Regions from separate parts of the Pseudoalteromonas sp. H103 genome, predicted to be linked through region 1. Evidence: predicted binding sites of a transcription regulator. Region 1 holds the regulator's gene; each other region holds the start of a gene.
The links. Region 1 encodes sigma-54, which starts transcription at its own class of promoters, with help from an activator protein. Its sites were predicted from a motif close to GTTGGCACGNNNNTNGNNT; they were not measured.
Positions count from the first base shown of each region.

Region 2: a site for sigma-54 is predicted at 1,170-1,188, ahead of ATS74_RS14085 (BON domain-containing protein). Genes of this name have one in related genera too.
Region 3: a site for sigma-54 is predicted at 1,125-1,143, ahead of ATS74_RS15110 (ferritin-like domain-containing protein). Genes of this name have one in related genera too.

Region 1 covers NZ_LOFG01000001.1:71,948-74,224, reverse strand. Annotated here, with positions in the region: gene lptB (LPS export ABC transporter ATP-binding protein) at 1-484, shown strand, start outside; gene ATS74_RS00390 (RNA polymerase factor sigma-54) at 554-2,053, shown strand; gene hpf (ribosome hibernation promoting factor) at 2,080-2,277, shown strand, end outside.
Region 2 covers NZ_LOFG01000016.1:419,689-421,965, reverse strand. Annotated here, with positions in the region: gene srmB (ATP-dependent RNA helicase SrmB) at 1-988, shown strand, start outside; gene ATS74_RS14085 (BON domain-containing protein) at 1,249-1,569, shown strand; gene ATS74_RS14080 (hypothetical protein) at 1,631-2,277, opposite strand, start outside.
Region 3 covers NZ_LOFG01000017.1:162,881-165,157, forward strand. Annotated here, with positions in the region: gene ATS74_RS15105 (ExbD/TolR family protein) at 17-412, opposite strand; gene ATS74_RS15110 (ferritin-like domain-containing protein) at 638-1,081, opposite strand; gene ATS74_RS15115 (LysR family transcriptional regulator) at 1,260-2,198, opposite strand; gene aceK (bifunctional isocitrate dehydrogenase kinase/phosphatase) at 2,218-2,277, opposite strand, start outside.

The DNA.
Region 1 (2,277 bases):
CTACTTACCACAAGAGTCATCAATTTTTAGAAAACTTACCGTTTATCAAAATTTAATGGCTATTTTAGAAACGCGTAAAGAGCTTAACAAAAAAGCAAGAGAAGATACGCTTAACAACTTGTTAGATGAATTTAGTATTCAACATATTCGAGACAGCCAAGGTATGGCTTTATCGGGTGGTGAGCGACGCCGCGTAGAAATTGCACGCGCACTAGCTGCTAATCCTAAATTTATATTGCTCGACGAACCCTTTGCAGGTGTAGACCCTATATCGGTGTTAGATATAAAGAAAATAATAGAACATCTTAAAAATCGTGGGATTGGTGTATTAATTACCGATCATAACGTAAGAGAAACCCTTGATGTTTGTGAAAAAGCCTACATTGTTTCTCATGGAGAGTTAATCGCTTCTGGTACACCAGAGCACGTATTAAATGACAAAACGGTACGCGATGTTTATTTAGGCGAGCAATTTAGGCTGTAACATTTACGCCATGTCTTTAAGCATCTGCTAGTATTAATTATAACAACATAAAAGGATTGTTAGAGATACATGAGGCAATCATTACAGCTGCGCATGGGCCAGCAACTTACAATGACTCCACAACTGCAACAAGCAATTCGTTTGTTGCAACTCAGTACATTGGATCTCCAGCAAGAAATACAAGAAGCGCTTGATAGCAATCCGCTTCTAGAAGTAGATGAACAAGATTACACGGAAGAATCAGCTGGCAAAAACGAGCAAAAAGCAGATAACGATGAATTAACCGTAAGTGCTAATGCCGACGAAAAACCAAGCGAGTACGAGCAAGACAGTGGTGAAGCACTTACTAAAGACACCGTAAGTGACGAAATGGCTATGGATGTAAGCTGGGATGAGTACATGAGCGCAGCTCCTGCTTCATCATCAGGCCCTATGCCAGAAGATGAGTCTATTTATCAAGGTGCTTCAACCGAAACTCTTCACGAATACCTAATGTGGCAATTACAGCTCACGCCGTTTAGCCCTACTGATGAAGCAATTGCAATAGCGATTGTTGAAGCAGTCGATGACTCAGGTATATTAACGCTAAGCTGTGAAGATATTTTAGAAAGCTTTAATCAAGAGAACGACGACGAAGGCGAAGTTGAACTTGATGAAATAGAAGCCGTTTTAAAACGTATTCAGTTGTTTGATCCGGTGGGTATAGCAGCTCGTAGCTTACAAGAGTGTTTGTGTATTCAGCTAAATCAGTTTGATAAAGATACGCCTTTTATCAATGAAACAAAGATGATTTTAACCGATCATATTGACCTATTAGCGGCTCGCGACTATCGTACATTAATGAAGAAAACTAAGCTCAAAGAAGACGAGCTTAAAGAAGTAATGACGTTAATTCACACTCTAAACCCTAAGCCAGCAGATACTATTGTAAGGGAAGAATCAGAGTATGTGATCCCCGATGTATCAGTTAAAAAAATAAAAGGCCGTTGGGTAGTTGAGCTAAACCCAGATAGCATGCCTAAGATACGTGTTAATAGCCAATATGCAGCTATGTCACGAACAGTTAAATCTAGTGGTGACAGTCAATTTATTCGCTCTCATTTACAAGAAGCTAAATGGTTTATAAAGAGCCTAGAGAGTAGAAACGACACACTACTAAAAGTAACTAATTGTATTGTTAAGCAACAACAGGGCTTTTTTGAACACGGTCCAGAAGCCATGAAACCTATGGTTTTAAACGATGTTGCTGAAATGGTAGAAATGCACGAGTCGACTATTTCGCGTGTAACTACTCAAAAGTATATGCACACGCCACGTGGTATATTTGAGCTTAAATACTTTTTCTCAAGCCACGTAAGCACCGAAAATGGTGGTGAGTGTTCATCTACAGCAATACGTGCTTTGATTAAAAAACTGATTGCCGCAGAAAACTCAGCAAAACCATTGAGTGATAGTAAAATTGCGGATATATTGGCTGAGCAAGGAATTAAAGTAGCTAGACGCACAATCGCAAAATACCGCGAATCTCTGGCTATTCCACCGTCTAATCAACGAAAGAGTTTGATATAAGACGCAAAACAAAGAGGAAAACGCTTATGCAACTAAACTTAACTGGTCGTCATGTAGATGTTACTGATTCATTAAGAGACTACGTAAATAATAAATTTGCAAAGCTAGAAAGGCATTCTGATCATATAAACAATGTTCATGTCATTCTCGATGTAGAAAAACTTAACCAAAAAGCTGAAGCTACAATCCATGTAAGTGGTGCAGAGTTATTTGCATCTACCGAA
Region 2 (2,277 bases), on a different contig from region 1:
CCCAACACGTGAGCTGGCATATCAAATTCATGAACAGTGTGAACTACTTGCTAAACGTACGCACCTAAAAATTGGCGTGGTAACGGGCGGCATTAACTACGGTACTCACAAAGAGATTTTTGAAAAAAATAATGATGTATTAATTGCCACTCCAGGGCGATTAATGGAATACCTAGAAACTGAAAACTTTCATGCTGAACATGTAGAAATGCTTATTATTGATGAAGCTGATCGCATGTTAGACATGGGTTTCAAAAAAGAAATGAGCCGTATCTGCGACGAAGCTAAAAACCGTCGTCAGTGCTTTTTATTCTCGGCAACGCTTGAAGGCGACAGCGTAGAACGATTTGCAGAAACAACGCTAAACGACCCTGCTCTACTTGAAGCTGAATCGTCACGCAAAGAAAAAGCAAAAATTCACCAGTGGGTTCACCTTGCGGATGATTACCACCATAAACTAGAGCTTTTAGTAAACACCCTAAATGGCCCAGACGTAACTAAAGCTATTGTGTTTGTTAAAACGCGTGAGCGCCTTGAAACGCTAATTGGTGAACTTACTAATAATGGCGTTAAAGCGGCGTGGTTGCGCGGTGAAATGCCACAAGATAAGCGCATGAAAGCCATGGAAAACTTTCACAGTGGCCGTACTAAAATACTTATCGCTACAGATGTTGCAGCGCGTGGTATAGATGTATCAGACATCAGCCATGTAATTAACTTTGACCTACCACGCACCGCAGATGTATACGTACACCGAATTGGTCGTACAGGCCGTGCTGGTAAAAAAGGTGTAGCAATATCGCTTGTTGAAGCACACGACATTGGCATTTTATATAAAGTAGAGCGCTACATTGAGCAAAAACTTAAACGCCGTGTAATTAAAGGTATTGAGCCGCAGCATAAAGAAGCTAAGCCGCCGGCTAAAAAGCGTAAAGATCCGGTAAAAATGAAAGCTAAGAAAAAAGCGAAGGTTAAAAAGAAAAAGTAACCTAAAACATTTTTATATTAAAGCCGGCATTAGCCGGCTTTTTAAAGAAACCCTTATAGACTCTGCCCTTTGTACCCGTTACAAATGTAACCCATGCATGTAACTCATACTCAGTAAAATGTAATTATTGCCCACCTGAATTCTCACTTAATAAAATATCCTTATATTTCAATGCATTAATTTTGGCACTGAAATTGTAACTGTAAGAATAACTCAGCAAACAATTGCTGCACTATTCACCGTAATGTAAGGATAAAGTTATGAACCGCTTCAAGTTAACTATCGCTTTAGTATCATTTTGTTGTTTATTTTTATTAGCTTGCGCTACAAAGGTAAGTGCAGCAACCAACATGGCCGTAGTAAGCAGTGTAGCCACTCAACCTAACTTGCAGCAATCAATAACGAATACATTACGCACTAACCCTAATTTAGAGCTAAACGATATTCGAGTGCAGGTAAAAAATGGGGAAGTTGATTTATACGGTGAAGCACAAACAGGTTTTCAGCGTGCACTAGCTCAAAAGTTTTTAGAAAATATGGATGGGGTTAAAATCATTCGAAATAAAATTAGTGTTATTTAATACCTCCCTCTCTTAACTTATTCCTCAGCGCTGCTTGTTACTCCAACACAAGTGGCGCTTTTTATTTTAATTCTTCTAATTGTTTAGCCACATCACTTATTTTAAAACTATTTTTTTGCGAATAATAACTATCTACAAACACTTCTTCAAAATTGCTCACTGTAGAGCCTTCATTTAGCTCAAAAGGAAAACCCTTAAGTTCCTTTGTTTTTGTGTTGAACTTATAAACAAAATTGTCACCACTTATACCTGAAGAAAAAACATACTGTTCGTTATTTAACCACCCTCCAGTTTGATGAAACAAACCGATATTAAAGCGGTTAGTTGTTTGATGAAGTCCAATCTTGAGTATATGCCTTTCATTAAATGCAGACTTGGTTATTTCAATAGTTGGTACAAACCAAAAACCTTGGGTGTCCCCTGCAAAAACGGCTAAAAAACCACCACCTGGCGACCAACTAACTAAACTACTTTCAGACTTCATATCCGGACATAAAGAGTTGTCTTCATCGCAAAATTCTAATAACTCTTTTCTTCTCACGTATGCATTTTCATCAGGTAAAGTTAGCTTGGATATAAAATTATTATCGCGATCAAAAAAAGTAATTCCTGCGTTATCATTTTCAACTGTTAATTGATAACTTAAACCATACCGTTTATTAAGCTCTTTAGTATTATCTTGCTGAGTATTATTTAATGAATTGCAGC
Region 3 (2,277 bases), on a different contig from region 1:
GATTAGCTAACAGGCTTTAATCCGAAACCAAGCTAATAGCGTAGTTGTCGTACTCTTTAATGCTGTTCATCACAGTCATCAGTGTGTTGTGCTCGCTGTTTTCATCTGCTTTTATAAGCACAGAGCTTATTTTATATTTAGCTGCAAACATGGCTAAGTTGTTCGACACGTGCTCCAAGTTAATTAACCTCCCTGAAAAGTAAACGCCGTTATTTGCATCAATACTGAAAACTGCATTTTTACTTTGTTTTTCAATACTTGGTTTGTCTAATGGTCGATTTAATTCAATGGCGACGGGTTTAACAAATGAGGTAGTAACAATAAAAAATATGAGCAGTATGAACACAATATCAAGCATTGGGGTCATGTCTACGTCGGCGTTATTTTGCAGTTTAGCTGTTTTATTTTTCATATTGGACCTTACTATTTTAATTAAAGCTGCGGCGCCACAGCGAGGTTTTTAGGATCCTATTAACAAAACTAGCACAGCTGAAAAGTAATACAGTTAAATAAATATTCTAATAAGATTAAATATTTGTATGAATTATGTTATGGCATGTTACTCAAACAGGTTAAATGATTTTAAAGCAATAAAAAACCCAGCTAAAAAGCTGGGTTGTAGTATAAGCTATTACTTTTAGTGCTTTTGCATGCGGCTCATTTCAGCATGACAGCTTTGCATCGTTAGTAATGTTTTAGCGAGAGCTGCTTCACAGTCCGCAGGTTGTGGCTTATCCATTGCGGCTTTAATTTCTTCAAGGGTTTTATCCTCAACTTCTTCAAGCTCTTTTACGTATGTGCTATCGTTATTTGAGCTAAATGTAGTAAGCAGCGCTGTGTAAGCACGTCTCGCTTCAACAGCAAAAGATGAGCCGTCTTCTCGTTCACCTTTTTCGTTAATAGCATAAGGTTGTAAGCGTTCTACACTCACTTTTCGGGCATCTATCATACGTTGAAAAAGTGCACCAATTGCAGGGTCTTCAACTTTCTCTTGTGCTTTTTGATAAAAATCGATGCCGCTGTTCATAACTTGAATGATGTCAGTAATATGATTTACTTCTGTTCCTTGATGGGTGTTCATAATGACCTCTTTTATTAAATGAATGTATAGTTCCATTTAATAAAAGCAAAGCACGTTCCAATGTTTATTTTTTATTTTAACTTTTTGATAAATAGTGCTTTAAATGTAGTTTTGAGTTTGCTAGGTTTGTGCGGATATATTAAACCTAGCAATTTTTACATCATATAGTGTAATAAGGTTATTTAAGTTCTTCAGCTACTTCGGCTACTTTTTGGCGTAGCCAAATATGGCTTGCGTCACGATGTAAAAGTGGGCTCCAGATCATATCCAGCTCAAAAGGTGGAATAGGGAACGGCGGCTCTAATATTTTAAGGCCCGGATCATCTAAATAAATATTGGCAGCTTTTGAAGGTAAGGTTGCAATTAAGTTTTTCTCTTTCGCTAGGTGAATAGCTACATGGTAATTACGTGTAAAGGTAGCAATGTTGCGATGTTTTCCAAAGTGAGCCAGTGCTTCATCAACCCAGCCAAGTTTTTGCACATCTTTGGGGTCCATACCGACACCTACGCCAAAACCTGTTTTACTTACCCATATATGGCGAGCTTTTAAATAGCTGTCGAGACTAAAGTGTTCAATAATTGGGTTATCTGCTTTTACCAGGCAACAAAAGCTGTCTTTCCATATACGTTTATGGTGAAAAGATTGAGGTAAATTTTCAAAGCGGTTAATAGCCATATCCACTTTACCGTTTTCAACATCATGAAATGTTACGTCACTGGGTGTAAGTATATCTAATGTTGTATCGGGTGCTTCTTCATGTAATTTACTTAACAGTTTAGGGGCTAGGGTGCTTGCTGCATAGTCGCTGGCCATTATTCTAAATACACGCTTACTTTGAATTGCTTCAAACTCGCGATTAGGCGCGAGGGTTTCTTCAAGGGTCATTAATATGCCACGAATAACCGGTTGAAGCTCAATAGCGCGTTCAGTGGGTACCATACCATCGCTGGTACGTACTAAAATGGGGTCGTTAAATAAGTTACGCAGACGTTTAAGCCCATTACTCATTGCGGGTTGCGTTATGCTTAGCTGATTTGCAGCACGCGTTACGTTGCATTCTCGTAGTAATGTGTCGAGGTAAACCAGTAAATTTAAATCTATTTTACTTATATTCATTGTGTGTGTCCTTTAGCGCTTACCAGTGGTGAATAAAGCGCTGTGCTGTCGGGTAGGGGTAAATATGACTTACCTGCCC